Regions from separate parts of the Oceanobacillus sp. FSL W8-0428 genome, predicted to be linked through region 1. Evidence: riboswitches for the same ligand, from Rfam matches in the RefSeq annotation. Region 1 holds a riboswitch; the other holds the start of a gene.
The links. Region 1 has a riboswitch for FMN ahead of ribD (bifunctional diaminohydroxyphosphoribosylaminopyrimidine deaminase/5-amino-6-(5-phosphoribosylamino)uracil reductase RibD). Riboswitches for the same ligand answer to the same signal wherever they lie in the genome.
Positions count from the first base shown of each region.

Region 2: another riboswitch for FMN. It lies ahead of MKY30_RS22905 (ECF transporter S component); the one in region 1 lies ahead of ribD (bifunctional diaminohydroxyphosphoribosylaminopyrimidine deaminase/5-amino-6-(5-phosphoribosylamino)uracil reductase RibD).

Region 1 is NZ_JBBORB010000001.1:1,871,367-1,879,541, reverse strand. It holds gene MKY30_RS08750 (ring-cleaving dioxygenase) at 1-149, opposite strand, end outside; gene MKY30_RS08745 (MarR family winged helix-turn-helix transcriptional regulator) at 210-647, opposite strand; gene MKY30_RS08740 (hypothetical protein) at 896-2,140, opposite strand; gene ribH (6,7-dimethyl-8-ribityllumazine synthase) at 2,371-2,838, opposite strand; gene ribA (GTP cyclohydrolase II) at 2,841-4,040, opposite strand; gene MKY30_RS08725 (riboflavin synthase) at 4,051-4,677, opposite strand; gene ribD (bifunctional diaminohydroxyphosphoribosylaminopyrimidine deaminase/5-amino-6-(5-phosphoribosylamino)uracil reductase RibD) at 4,610-5,737, opposite strand; FMN riboswitch at 5,879-6,016, opposite strand; partial or broken gene MKY30_RS08715 (BCCT family transporter) at 6,668-8,175, shown strand, end outside.
Region 2 is NZ_JBBORB010000001.1:4,756,864-4,765,038, reverse strand. It holds gene MKY30_RS22910 (M20/M25/M40 family metallo-hydrolase) at 1-986, shown strand, start outside; FMN riboswitch at 1,078-1,201, shown strand; gene MKY30_RS22905 (ECF transporter S component) at 1,365-1,946, shown strand; gene MKY30_RS22900 (DeoR/GlpR family DNA-binding transcription regulator) at 2,156-2,908, opposite strand; gene MKY30_RS22895 (PTS transporter subunit IIABC) at 3,395-5,440, shown strand; gene MKY30_RS22890 (TIM barrel protein) at 5,539-6,357, shown strand; gene MKY30_RS22885 (Gfo/Idh/MocA family protein) at 6,388-7,470, shown strand; gene MKY30_RS22880 (alpha/beta fold hydrolase) at 7,485-8,175, shown strand, end outside.

The DNA.
Region 1 (8,175 bases):
CCGTAAAATAGATGGTACATGGAAGGATCGTCCTGATTCACCGTCATTTTCACACGACGTAAACCAAGTACCTCACGATAAAATCTATTATTTTCATTTGCATTTTTTGTAACCATCGAAATATGATGATGTCCTGGAATAGTATACATAAACCATTCCTCCTTTATCAGTTTACTAATCAAGTTATGATTAAAAAAATAATAGAGCTATTATTTTTTTAATTTGCTTTCTGTATTCTTCTGCAGCTTCGACATAAGCATATATAATGTTCTTTGCTCTTCTTCTGTTAAACAATCATTGACAACAGAAGTTTGAAAAGCCAGCTGATGTTCAAAAACTTCCTCTATCTTAGCTTCTCCTTTTGACGTCAGGCTGATCCATTTTGTTTTCCAATCCTGCTTACGCTGGATATATCCTTCCTGTTCCAGTCTGCTAAGCATACGTGAAATGCCGCCCTCTGACACTGTCACCCGGGCAGCAAGCTCACTTTGTGTGAGAGGCTGATAAGACCAGATCTGGTTTAATACATCAAATTGGGCAACGGTAATATCAAATTGCTTTAGAAAGTCATTGGACAGCAGATTGCTCTGATGCATAAAACGGGCAATACGCAGCCAAATTAATGAGCCAAGTGTATTTTTTTTCATTAGCCTCATCCCCTTTCGTTAATCTCATTTTACACCTCAAGTGATAAAAGCGCAACTAAAATATATTTAATTAAATATATTTTAGTTTAGCGTTATAATAAATTGTTTCTAAATAATTTTATTCAATTTAATAATAGAAAAAAACTAAATCTCTGATGTCCCAACCTTTCTCCTAATTCCATATATAGCAGCTTATGATTCTATAACCTTTATTATACAAAATAGAATTAACTATAGGCTATCCTAAATCATTCATTCGGTTTAATATGATAATTCGCAGGCTTAATTACTTCTAGTTTCCATTCTTCATTAGATATATATAGTGTGGAACCATCCTCAATATAGTAATTAACAAGTATACTCTTCTCCTCACTATTTGAATTCGTGTACACTATTTCTAACCCTGGATTGTCCAATATAGCTAACTCTCTTATAATTTGACCAAAAGACATAGAAAATTGAGGTATGAAAATAAACGCTATTAATAGCACTACTACGAAAAGCACTTTGAGGTCTTTTTTACTAACCATTACTTGATATATACCAAATATCATATTGTACAAAATACCTCTTTCCTTATCAATTCTGATATCCTCTGTATTAACATCTTTTCTTGGTTCCAGAACTTTAGCTTCTATGTTGTCCAATTTTTCTTTTAATTTTATTTTTTTGAAGTATTCCTTCGACTTCACATGTAATCCGACTAAATAAGCCCATATATTGATGATTAAAATAAATATGACATGCAGAAAATTGTTAAGATTAATATCTACTAAAATTAATATAATTCCTGCGTAAAGAGTAAAGGAAGCCGGTAAACATTTTAAATAAAACATCCACTTTTTATCATTAAAATGGATTAGTAAAGTAAATACTACCATCCATAGTAATATATAAGCAAAAAATGATATCTGCTTATACAATACATCATTAAGTATTAATTCTTTTAATAACATACTTGATATTATAAAAATACATATAAATAATATAATTCCATATGAAAAAGTGAAAAGAAGATTGGGTTTTAACATAATTTTAATTAATATATATGTAAACCATACAATTATACCAATAAATAACCATAATAATGAAAAACTCACTACATTCTCTATTGCAAAATCATTTGCGAAAAAAAGTGTCAGCATAAGAGTTAAAACAATCGCAAAAGATATTATCACTATCCCACCTGCCTTATTATCAGGTCTTTTCTTTAATAAAGATAGTACACCTAAAATGATGTTAAAAATACATATAAAGTAAATTGATAACATACTCAAAGTACGAAAATCGAATGGAATAAAATTTGATATTATATAAAAATTAGAAAGCTTAAATTCAGTATCTCCCCCAAAATAAAATCCATATAAAAACATATATACTGCTAAAAACCCCAGTACTGATGATATTAGACTAAATGCAAATATAATAAATTTAATATCCATATAAAAATTTGATAGTTTATCCATTAATGATATATTATTTTGATCATTCACTTTTTTCTAACTCCCTTCTTATAAATATAGTTTATATTTCTTATAATTTTCTTATTCATCTTAACTCATCAAATATGCAAGCAGATTTTCTCATTACACGTAATTTCTACTTATTAATTAAGTAAAAAAGGTAGCTTAGATATGATATTTTTCAAGATGATACTAGTAACCAGATGAAGGCTATCCTTTATACAGATAACCTTCTTCCCTCAATCTTCATTAATTACTATTTAAGAATAAATCAATTTATTTAAAGACATCATTTCTAATAACCCAAGAGCTGCCTCTCCACCTTTATTACCTGCTTTTGTACCTGCTCTCTCCAATGCCTGTTCAATTGTTTCTGTTGTCAGCACACCAAAAATAATTGGAATTTCTGCATTCAGACCAATTTGCGCAATACCCTTAGCTGCTTCATTACTGACCAGCTCATAATGTGTGGTTGCCCCGCGAATAACCGCTCCAAGTGTAATAATACCATCATACTTTTTTGTTTTTTCTACCTGCTTTGTGATATATGGAAGCTCAAAAGCGCCCGGGACCCAATAAACATCAATATCCTCTTCTTTTACTCCATGTCTTTTTAAAATATCCTTGGCTCCTTCCAGTAATTTAGAAGTGATCAGCTCATTAAATCGTGAAACGGTTATTGCTACTTTTAACTGTTCTCCTTGAAACATTCCTTCATATACAGTCATAATCATTCTCCTTCTATAGATAATAAATGATGAAACTTATCTTTCTTTACTTTTAAATAATGTTTATTTTCATGATAAATGGTTGTTTCTATCGAAATTCGTTCAGCTACCTCAATACCATATTGCTGTAAATCCTTTACTTTATCTGGATTATTCGTCAGTAATCGGACTTTCGATATTCCTTCCTTTTTCAGCAACCATGCAGCGATATCATAGCGGCGTTCATCAGGTAAAAAACCAAGAGAAACATTAGCTTCATAGGTGTCTGCACCTTGTTCCTGCAGTTCATACGTTTTTAATTTATTGAGCAGTCCTATCCCTCTTCCTTCCTGTCTCAAATACAGAATGGCGCCTCGACCTTCAGCTGCAATCATTTGCATTGCTTTCTCCAGCTGCTCACCGCAATCACAGCGATGGGAACCAAAAATATCTCCAGTCAGGCATTCCGAATGTACTCGAACTAAGACAGGCTCTTCAGTATCTTTCATTTGCCCCATGGATAATACAAGTTGGTCTTTTCCTTCTTTATCCTTATAAAGGGACAAATCGAAGTCTCCGTACTTCGTGGGCAGCTTCACTTTTGCATTTACCTTGATACTGGAATAAACCAAATAATCAGCAAGCTCTTCTATAGTAACCAAAGGCATATTCCATTCTGCCGCAATCTGTTTTAAATCCTGGAACCGGGCCATCGTTCCATCTTCCTTTAAAATTTCGCAAATATAGGCTGTTTCAGTATCTCCTGCCAGCTTTGCTAAATCTACTGCTGCCTCTGTATGACCTCTTCTCTCCAACACCCCTCCGTTCTTCGCTATTAACGGGAAAATATGCCCCGGCCTATTGAAATCAGCTGCTTGACTATGAATATTTGCCAGCTCTTGAATTGTCTTTGCCCGTTCAAATGCGGAAATCCCTGTGGTTGTCTCTTTATGGTCGACACTGATGGTGAAAGCTGTTTGATATTCGTCTGTGTTTTCTTTGGTCATTTCCCACAAGTTTAGATTTTTAGCAATCTGTTCGGAGACAGGAGCGCAAATCAAACCCCGGGCATGTTTTGTCATAAAATTTATTGTTTCTGCCGCAGCTTTACTGGAAAGACCGACTAAATCACCTTCTGCCTCCCGGTTCTCGTCATCAGCAACAATAATCAATCGTCCTTGCTTCAAAGCTGTAACAGCTGCTTCTATATTTTGTACAGTCATATTTTCCCCTCTATTCTCCTGTGTATTTGCTTAAAATCTGAGTCTTTTCCGTGCCCATTATAGCTTTAATATATTTTCCGAGTATATCGGTTTCTATATTTACAAATTCACCTTGTTTTAATTGACCCAGATTTGTATGATTCATGGAATAAGGAATGAGTGACACACTAAATGATCCTGCCGTAACAGCTGATACGGTCAAGCTTGTTCCATTAATCGCCACAGATCCTTGGGCTACAATCTCTCCTTGTACTTGTGGCGGATAATAGAATGTGAGAATAATGGAATTCTCTTTTTTCACCTTTTTAATTAACCGCGTCGTTGTATCTACATGACCTGATACAATATGCCCTTCCAAGCGTCCTCTTGCAGACATTGCCCGTTCCAGATTCACCACCGCATTCACCCGCAAATCAGAGAATATCGATTTTTGAAATGTTTCCGGCATAATGTCCACTGTAAAATCTGAATCAGTTACTTCTATAGCAGTTAAACAGACACCGTTGATTGCCATACTGTCGCCAATGTTATAATCCTGCAAGAGCTCTCTGGAGGCAGAGCATGTTAACTCAATATGCTGACTCACTTTTTTGATTCGTTTGACTGTTCCTGTTTCCTGAATCAATCCTGTAAACATCCTTCTTTCCCCTCCCGCTGACTATTCGTATATCCTCACCAACTGCTTCCGCGCTTTGTAATGTTAAAGGTACTGCAGATAAAACATTTCTATCACTGGAAAAGGCAGATACTCCATTACCGCCAATCAGCTTGGGAGAGATATACGTAATTACCTCTTCAAACAAATTTTCTGCCAGGAAAGCATCATGAATTCTGCTTCCCCCTTCTACATAAACGGATTGAATCCCCTCCTTCTGTAAATACTCCATTACTTTTGAGATTGTCCAATGCATGTCCGGTATCAATCGTACATGCTCAGGTACATCCTCTATAGCACTTGATGTTGTAAACACCCATACAGGAACAGTTTCTCTATAAATCTGATATTTCGCAAAATCCATTGTTTTCCCTCTCCGATCCAGGATAATCCGAATAGGTGGAAAATCAGTAATTACATTCGGCAGCAGTTTTGGATTATCCGCTAAAATTGTCCCGCTTCCTACCATAATAGCCTGAAAATATTGCCTTTCCTCATGTACTCTTTTATATGTTTCTTCTCCAGTAAGATACGTCCGCTGCTTCGAATGGACAGAAATTTTCCCATCCAGACTGACGGCCTGCTTTAATACGATATAAGGGTGCTGTCTCCTATGAAAATAGTTATAATGCTTATTCAATGCCTCTGCCTTCTCCTGCAACACACCGGAAATCACTTGTACTCCCTGTGATTCTAGATAGGCTTTTCCTTTACCAGCTACAACGGGATTAGGGTCAAGCTGTGCAATCACAACTTTGAAAATGCCGCTTTTTATAATCATTTGGGTACAGGGAGGCTGTTTTCCTGTATGATTACACGGCTCCAGCGTCACATACATTGTTGCACCAATTAAATCTTCGGGAGCTTCACATTGGTCGATAGCCATTTTTTCTGCATGCTTTTCGCCATATCTCTGATGAAACCCAGTAGCTAAAACAGTGTCATCTTTCACAATTACTGTACCGACTAAAGGATTGGTATGTGTGTTTCCCTGCCCCAGTTTTGCGAGCTCTATTGCCCGCTCCATATACAGTGTGTCCATGTGCTTCCTCCTTTCTTAAAACACCAAAAAGCCCCGTGAATGATCTCCACGGGGCGTACTTAAATAAACCATGTCTATACACTGAAACAGATTTTCATGTACCTTAAAAGAATACACTTCACCCATTCATGTGCTGACGTAAGTTTTCTTCTCCCATCCAGACTTTAACTGTCGGCTCCAGAATCTCACTGGATCCACCGCGATACGCGGGTCACGGACTTCAAATCTCAAGGATTTGTCACCGCCGGTCGGGAATTACACCCTGCCCCGAAGAAACGATATTAAATTTTTATATTACTCTTTCTTACCTTACATAATCTAACTTAGCATTCTATAAGTGTTTACAGCCTCTCAACTGAAGTGTCAGTATCCTGTTATATCTTCATAAACCCTGCCAAAAAAATCTAGTTACATATGCTAATATGTTAAAACTGATAATATCAGTTTAAAAAATAAAATGCAAGCTATCATTTTTATAATGCTTTAATAATTAGTCGTATTTGGTCACTATATTACCCGCTAACTTTTTTTGGAAAAGAGAGATTATTTTAAATTAAGTACGTATGATTGACAACGTATTAAAATTGTTTTAGGGTATAGAACGGTGGAATTATACTTCAACTGCTGGAGTATGATTCCACTATTTTGTTTTTTACTGCATTTCCGTTTTGTATTTGCATGATAATAAAACAACAAACATTCCGAGGAGCTTTTCATATTTCCCCCCTCGGAATGTTTGTTGTTTGCAAGCACCCTATTGTAACAATTTATTCGCTTATCCCTGGCCAAGTTTTTTCAGTCAGGATACTTACAGGCGTTTCAATGTGGTTAAAAGATATTATCCATTAGATAAAAAACGGGGTTCAGAGAAAGACTAAAAGGAAATCAAACAACTATGATTAAACTTAACAAGATGGAGGAAAAGAAATAATGAAAGGTTCAAATAGAAAAAAGACTTCGCTAGATCTGCCAACATTTATTATAAGTGGCGGCGCACTCGTACTATTTGTCATAGCCGCATTTATTAATGCTGACTTTGTCGCTGATATGGTTGATACCTTATTTGGCTGGTCTGCTACTTATTTTGGTGTAGTTTACCAAATGACTGTATTAGTCACATTTTTTATTGCGTTAGGGTTAGCTTTTTCTAAATACGGAAAAATCCGTTTAGGTAATATGGAAAAACCAGAAATGAGTACATTTAAATGGATTTGTATTATTATGTGTACTTTATTAGCAGGAGGAGGAATATTTTGGGCTGCTGCAGAACCATTATCCCATTTTATATCCGTACCTCCCCGCTTCTCAGGGATTGAGAATGGCACACTGGAAGCAGTTGTACCTGCTCTGGCATCCAGTTTTGTAGACTGGGGTTTTCTGTCATGGGCAATTTTAGGTACATTAGGCACTATCGTATTAATGTATGCCCACTATCATAAAGGCATGCCGTTGAAGCCAAGATCTTTACTATATCCAATTTCCGGCGAAAAAATCATGAAAAAAGTGTATTAGGAACACTTGTTGATTCTTTTTCTATTCTTGCTGTTGCTGCTGGAACGATTGGACCGATTGGGTTCTTGGGTTTACAGACAGGTTATGGATTAAATGCATTAACTGGTTTACCAAATACCTTAGTTATTCAAATTATCATTATTATCGTTATCGTTATTGGTGCAGCAATCTCCGCTGTAACAGGAATCCATCGGGGAATTCAGCTGTTAACCAGCTTTAATGTTCTCTTGGCACTTGGATTAATCATTGGAATCTTATTACTCGGACAAGGTTTCTTTATCTTTAACAATTATTTTGAAGCTTTTGGTCTTTACGTAAATGATTTTATTTCTTCCAGTACCTTCCGCGGTGATGAAGAATGGCTTGGCTTATGGACTGTATTTTTCTTTGCTTGGTTTATTGGCTATGGCCCGATTATGGCGCTATTTACAGCACGAATTTCACGCGGAAGAACCATTCGTGAGCTAATTATTGCAGTTGCTGTTATCGCGCCTATTATTACAACTTTTTGGTTTACTGTCGTTGGCGGAACAGGAATCTTTTATGAACTAAATGATTCTGGCTCGATATCAACTGCCCTAAATGAAGCAGGTCCTCCTGCTGCGATGATAGCCATTACAGAGCAATTGCCATTTCCTATGATTTTCGGAGCCTTGTTCTTGCTGGCTACCGTTATTTTCGTATTAACTACGGCAGACTCTATGGCCCTGTCTATTTCAATGGCTATTACCGGAGAAGGGAATCCTCCAAGCTGGTTAAGAGCTTTTTATGCATTGGTCATGGGTCTTGTTGCTATTGTATTAGTTACCATCGGTGAAGGAAGCGTGGACGCCCTGCAATCCTTTATTGTGGTGACCGCTGTACCTGTTGTATTCCTGCTGATTACGACATTCTGGACAGCACCAAAAGCAGCTAAAGATTTATAT
Region 2 (8,175 bases), 2.9 Mb from region 1:
AGAAATGGATTAATTATGTCAAGGAGTATGCCGATGAAATTAGGACAGATCATGTTGGGAACGTGATTGCAGTGGTTAATCCAGATGCACCATTTAAAGTTCTTTTAGCAGGTCATTGTGATGAAATCGGATTCATTATTCAGCGTATTGATGAACGTGGTTTTATATTTTTTGAAAAATTGGGTGGAATTAATCTGAAAGCAGCTATTGGCATGAGGGTGACAGTGTTGGGATATCAGGAAACACTTACAGGGGTCATCGGTGTCAACGCACAGCATCATGGAGGTATCAAAGGTGATATCGGTGTGCAGGACCTCTATATGGATTGTGGATTTCAGTCAAAAGCAGAGGCACTTAAAAAGGTTCAGATTGGGGATCTCTGTGTGTTAAAAACAGAGCCGGAAATATTACAGGATCGGTATATTTCCGCCAGAGGGCTGGATAATCGTACCGGAGCATTCATTGTAGCAGAAGTAATTCGCAAGCTGTCTGGAAAAGATTTGTCGATTGGCGTTTACGGTGCAAGTACGGTGAACGAAGAGACAAATATGGGGGGAGCTTACTTTGCCGCGGCTGGAATAAAGCCCGATTTTGCAATTGCTGTTGATGTTACCTTTGCAACAGATTATCCAAATGTTGATCCGAAAAAGCTGGCTGAGGTTCATTTAGAAGGCGGCCCTGTTTTAGCAAAAGGAGCACCAATTCACCACAAAATCAATCGTTGGCTGGAAAAAGCAGCAAAAGACAAATCAATTCCTTTACAATATGAATTAACACCGGATGCTACAAGAACCGATGCCGATAAAATGCGATACACAGGGAAAGGAGTACCGGTGGCATTAGTGTCTCTACCGCTTAGATATATGCATTCACCAGTAGAAACAGTAAGCAAGAAGGATATTGATAAGGAAATTGAATTATTAGTAACGATGCTTGAAAACCTGACAGGGAAGGAAGATTTAAATCCATTGCATGATGATGTTTGATATAAGGAAATATGAAATTACTTTGAATTAAAAACTTTTCTCTTGTCAAATGAATATGCTATGGTATACTGAAAGTAATTAAATATTCGATTCCAATCTTCGGGGCAGGGTGTAATTCCCGACCGGCGGAAATAGTCCGCGAGCTGTACGTTGATGCAGTTGATCTGGTGTAATTCCAGAACCGACAGTAATAGTCTGGATGGGAGAAGATGTCGAGCTTGTTTTTAACCATACGCATGTTTTGTGTGTATTTATTTAGCGATGACTCAAACCCTAAAGCCCTTATGCTTTAGGGTTTTTTAATTGCTTACAGGCTAAAAATAGCATCGTACCTTCATCACGAGTTGGAATCGGAAAAATGATGAAGGAGGTAAGCTGATGCAAAAGAAGAAAAGAAATCAGCTGCTAAAGTTAATTATTATCGCATTATTAAGTACTATCTCTCTTGTTTTATTTTTTCTAAATTTTCCACTTCCGTTTTTACCAACACCTTATTTAAAAGTGGATTTCAGTGATGTACCTGCATTAATTGCATCTTTGATCTTTTCACCAATGGCAGGAGTGCTTGTCGTTGGATTTAAGAACTTGTTATATTTGGCTGTTTCGGGATCTGGAGAGCCAATTGGTGTTTTATCCAACTTTGTTGCCGGATTAATGATTGTTTTACCGGTTTCACTTATTTATCATCGGATAAAGGGTTTAAAAGGTCTTGTCAGCGGATTGGCAACAGGTACTGTTATTATGGCAGTCGGAATGAGTGTACTCAATTATTATCTAATTTTACCTGCTTATGGCTGGTTTATGGGCTGGGAAATGTCTGAACAAATGAAATGGATTGCAGTTATTGGTGGCGTGCTGCCATTTAATATAATTAAAGGAATTTTTATCGGAATTTTGTTTATCCCATTGTTCAATAAGCTGCAGAGCTGGATTCAGCAGCAGCGGACGAGGTTTATATAATACAATATAAAAAGAACTAAGGAGTACAATAAGAAAGAGGCCGGATCAAAATTCCGGCCTCTTTCTTATTGTTAATTTAAAAGTGCATAAAAAGAGAGTAAATTATTTTGGTGCATGAAAAATAAACAAACGAATAGTGCTATATTGAGAAATCAGGTGAAAGGTATGACTTACTATAGTTAGCTATCCATGAGATTAAAAGGGATATGTTATTGCAAGACTTCTATCCCATTTTGCTTGTATGCATCAATGATATTAGCCGGTACAGATTTCTCTGTTACTAGATAATCTAAAGCATTACTTTTTTCGACAAAGAAAGTAGAGACTTTTTCTAACTTTTCTTTGGTCACCACACTAAGTATTTGAGAACTTTGTTTAATTAACTGACTTTTTAGCAGGGACTCTTCAAAAAGAGGAACTGTAATTCCAAGATTGGAATCAATTGATGAAATACCAAGTACACATAATTCTACGTGAATCCTCTCAATTTCTTTAATAGCAAAGGAACCTGTATTAACGTGTGAATTCTTATTGAATTCACCACCAATAACATAGATTTGTACATGAGGGTGGTTGCTTAGGGCAAAAGCCACTGAAGGGCTATTCGTTAATACTCTCCCTTTATAAGACTGGGGCAGCTTCTCAGCCAGCTTTAAGTTAGTGGTGCCGCCATCAATAAAAAGTACATCCGCTTTTTCCAGAATGGGAACAGCGAGTTTGACTAATTCTTCCTTAACTTTAGCATTTTGATCAATTCTCGTGTTAAAGTCTACCTTGTCATTGACAATGCTTAATGCCCCGCCATGAACCCTTTTAATTAATCCTTTTGCCGACAGCTCCTGCATATCCTTTCGAATAGTGTCTTCCTTTACCTTCAGTTCCTTCGTTAATTCAGAAACCAATGCTCTTCCCTCGGATTGAACCTTATCTAATATGTAGATATGACGTTCTTTTTTTAGCATATTTATCACCTTTTTATTGTATTTAATTGAATTAGATTGTTTATATCGGGTTATTTATAAAAATAATTATATCATAATAAATAAAGAAGTACTATTAATGACTGTGGAAATTATAAAGACGTTCGTTACTCTGTCTTTTGGATAGAAAGATAGGCCAATATAAGTGAAGTTATAATCAGCTAATATCCGAATATCCAATTTCTTTTTATCCTTTTTATTGACATAATCAATTAAAAACGATAATATTAAATTCAATTCAATAAAAAACAATTAAAAAGGAAGTGATATAAAGTATGAAGAGGCATGAACTTATAAGTCAACAGTATCAAAAAATGTGATTGTGCGACTTACTTGGGTAGTTTAATGTATGCGTTACCAAAGGTTGAAGTCATAAAAACTATAAGGAGAATGGGCATTATTAATTTTAATTATTTGAAAATAGTAATTATTTCTGCGAATCAACAAGATTTTTAGGGAGATGACAAAATGAAAAATCTACTTATGAAGTTTGTAAATAAATTGACGAGTATCGGCGCGTCATTGCAAACGCCCATTGCTATTTTACCAGCTGCAGGACTGTTATTAGCCTTAGGAACAGTTTTTACAAATTCTGCTTTCTTGGAAATGATGCCTATTGCAGATAATCCAGTGATGGAAAATATCTTTAACGTGTTATTAGCTACAGGAAATATTATTTTTGCTAATTTACCATTGATTTTTGCTGCAGGGGTAGCTATCGGATTAACGAATAATGATGGTGTAGCAGCTTTATCAGCTATTGTAGGTTATTTGATTATGAACGTAACCATTGGCGGAACAATGGGGATTACACCAGAGATGGTTGCTGAATCAGATATGTATGTTGAAATTTTAGGAATTCCAACCGTTCAAACAGGAGTTTTGGGAGGTATCATTGTTGGGCTGCTTTCAGCAACTATATTTAATAAATTTCACGATGTTAAGTTACCAACATCATTAGCATTTTTCGCCGGGAAAAGAAGCGTGCCAATAATTACTGCTTTTAGCGCTTTGTTTTTAGGTTTTATAATGATTATTATTTGGCCGACAATTCAAGGCGGAATTAATAATTTGTCTACATTTATCGTAAATTTAAACGCAGGCTTTTCCGGTTTTATGTTCGGTTTTGTAGAAAGATTAACTATTCCATTCGGTATGAATCACGTATGGTGGCCAACATTTTGGTTACAAGCTGGAGAATATACAAATGCCGCAGGTCAAGTTGTCAATGGGGATCAATTGATTTTCTTCTCTCAATTAGCAGATAACGTACCAATTACTGTTGGTAATTTCATGAATGGATTGTTTGTATTGAAAATTTTCTCTATACCGGCAATTGCTTTAGCAATGTATCATACAGCGAAAAAAGAACAAAAAGCTAAAGTGAAAGGCATCTTATTATCTGCAGGATTAACTTCTTTAATCGCAGGTGTAACAGAACCATTAGAATTTCTATTTATCTTTACTGCTCCTGTCCTATTTTTAATTCATGCAGTAGTTACCGGTCTGGGATTTACAGCAATGAATCTATTGGGGGCGCATTTAGGACTTTCCTTCTCAGGAGGATTGCTGGATTTTGCATTCTTTAATTTACTGACAACCCGGACACATTGGTGGATCCTTATCCCGGTTGGACTGAGTTTCTTTGCAATCAATTATTTCTTATTTAGATTTGCAATTGTGAAATTCAATCTGAAGACTCCTGGCCGTATGACAGACAAAGATAAAAACATAAAAAAATCTAACGAAAATTATGATGGCGATCAAATTACGAATATTATCAAAGGTTTAGGCGGCAAAGAAAATATTCGTAATGTGAATGCATGTTATTCAAGATTACGTGTGGATGTAGCAGATACTGCAGTTGTTGATAAAGATATTTTCACTGATCAATTAGAAGCTTCTGGTGTAAGTATTTTAGGTAAAAACGTTCAAGTGATCTATGGTAACGCAGCAGTTGGAATTAAAGAAGGGGTACTTACAAAGCTTCGGGGAGATGATTATGAACCGATTGTTGAGACGGGAAAAAATGCTAAAGCTGTTCAATCAGAACCAGCTAAACTTTTAGATATCACAGCTCCTGCAGCCGGAGAAATAATTTCAGTTGATGAAGTTCCAGATCAGGTGTTTTCTACAAGAACTATGGGGGATGGCTTTGCAATTGAACTGCAGGATAATGTGATCTATGCCCCCGTGTCAGGGGAAATTGTAGGAGTATTTCCAACAAAGCATGCTATATCTATTGTCGATAATTTTGGTAATGAAGTTCTTATTCATATTGGTCTGGATACAGTTAATTTAGAAGGAGAAGGTTTCCGCCTGCTGGTTGAAGAAGGCGATGTGGTTAATCAAAATGACTTAATTGCTGAAATCAATGCAGAACAAATCAGAAATAAAGGTTATTCTCTGATTACACCAATTATTTTTACGAATCTGGACAAAGAAATGTACGAAGTTGAACTTTTAGTGCAAGGAAGAATCAAAGCTGGTCAAAAAAACCTGATCAAATTTTAATTGAAATTAATTATAACTTATATGATTCCAATTAAATTAATCAATTATTTACTCTGTTAAAATGTTTTATTTATATAATAAATTTAGGAGGTTACCTGATGGAAAAAGGAATTTTTTCTAAAGTATTTGTTAAATATCCCTTAGAAGAAGCGTTTATAAAGATTCGTGAATTTGGTTTTAGTACAGTACAATTTAATTTTGCTAATGTAGGGCTGCCCAGCCTGCCCCAAAAAGTCAGTAATGAAATTCTTGAGCAGATACAGGAGACTTGTGAAAAGACAGGGATTTCAATTTCTGTTATCTCTGGAACATATAATACACTAGAATTAAATAACGAGACACGGAAAAAAAATATAGAAGGATTTAAAAATGTGGTAGAGTCAGCCAAAAAGCTAAATGTGCCATATGTTTCTATTTCAACAGGCAGTTTTAATCAGGAGGATTTTTGGAGTCCGCATCCTGAAAACCATACAAAAAAAGCCTGGAATTATTTGTTCGAATCATTAGATGAAATGCTGGATATTGCTTCTCGTAATGGAGTGACTATTGTAATTGAACCGGAACAATCAAATGTCATTAGTACGATAGAGGATGTCAAGAAATTGATGAATCACTATCAAAGTCCTTATTTAAAAGTATTGTTTGATGCTGCCAATATTATAACTACTGATGATATTGGCCAATTGGAAAATAAAATTAACAGATCTTTGAAGGAACTGAGTGAGTATATTGCAGTGGCCCACTGCAAAGACTGCCTTGTTTCGAAGGGGAAAATTACATTTGCACCCATAGGTAAAGGCAGTCTTCCATTAAATCAATATTTAAAGGAATTAAAAAAATACTATGATGGCCCAGTGATTATGCATGGATTAGATGAAGAAGATATCGCCTTTGCATTAAAAAGTACGCACTTTTAAATGGATATAAATGAAAGAGGAGAATGTTAGATGACGAATATTAAAAAAGAAGATAAGCTAGTAAAAATCGGTGTATTAGGAGCAGGACAAATCTCACAAGCAGCACATTTCGATTCTATTAGAAGATCCAGTAATGCAGAGCTTTACGCGATTTGTGACCTGGATGAATTTCTTTTAAATGAAATGGATGCTATCTATCATCCAGCTAGGCTTTATCGCGATTATGACGAAATGCTGGCTGACCCGGCAATTGATGCGATTGTAATAGGAATTGCAGATAATTTTCATGTTCCAATGACTATTAAAGCAGTTCAAGCAGGTAAGCCGGTTTTAGTAGAAAAACCTTTAGGTATGTCCATTGAAGAAGTTGAAGAATTAGGCGAGTATGTTAAGAATTCCAATCTGCATGTTCAAGTAGGAAACATGAAACGCTTTGATCCGGGAATTGAAGCAGCTAAGGATTTTATTGATCAGGAAATGGGTGAGATGCTGGCTTTAAAAGCTTGGTATTGTGATAACACGTATCGTTATACAACAACAGATAATGTGCAGCCGGTTATTTTAGAAGGACCTAATGCGAAAAAGCCTGCCGGAAATCCGAAAGCGGACAAGCGCCGTTATTATATGCGCGGTCATGGAAGTCATTTATTTGATACCGCACGCTATTTAGGTGGAAATATTATTGCAGTTACTGCCTGGTTAACTGAAAAATATGGTTCTTATTCATGGTTTGTAACAGCAGAATATGAAAATGGGTTTGTTGGGCAGTTAGATTTAACTTTACAAGTTCGGATGGATTGGCATGAAGGCTTCGAAGTTTATGGTGAACATGGCTCAATTATTGCAAAAACATATAATCCATGGTTCTTTAAAGGAAGCGATGTGGAAATTTTTAAAGCCTCAGATGACAGTTACCATCGTCCAGTTGCTGCGGATGGTCACTTCTATCGTCGTCAAATTGAAGATTTCGCACGTACCGTATTGACCGGTGAGAAAGGAAGAGGTGCAACTGTTTTTGATGGTATTGAAACAATGAAAATTATGCAGGCAGTTCAAAAATCGGTTGAAATCGGTCAAAAGGTTCGGGTGGACTCTGTTTCTGGAGACCTTTAGGAGGGAGATAAAGAATGCCTATATTTAATTTTGACGAGATCCATTTTTATTATCAGGATGATTGCAACGAAGGAATACCTTTTATATTTCTTCATGGACTTGGCGGGGATGTAAATCAAACACAGGAAATTTTGAATGAAATTCCACAAAGCAGACGTATCACAATTGATTTTCGGGCTCATGGAAAAACAATTAATTTCGGTGAAACTGGTAAGCTGAGTTTCCATCAATTTGCAGATGATGTGAAAGCTCTAATCGATTTCTTGAAAATTGACCGGTTTATCATTGGTGGAATCTCTACTGGTGCCGGAGTGGCTTTGAATTTTGCTTTGCGCTACCCAAAAGGAATTCAAAAATTAGTTCTTTCCCGTCCGGCTTGGGAGGATCAGCCTCAGCCAGAGATAATACAAGAAGCTTTTCGAACGATTTATCAGATATTGAATGATGATACTGTCTTGAATAATAAAGAGACATTTAAGCAAACAGCGATTTATCAAAAAATGAACGGAATTTCCAGTTATGCCGGAAAGACATTGTTAGGACAATTTGATTACCCTTTTGCTAAGGAAACTTCACCAAAATTAATCTGTATTCCATCAGATTGTCCTAATAGCAGCAAAAAAGATTGGAAGTCTGTATCTGTTCCAACTTTGATTTTAGCATCCGAGAAGGACCCATTGCATCCGCTTGAATTTGCGGAAACAC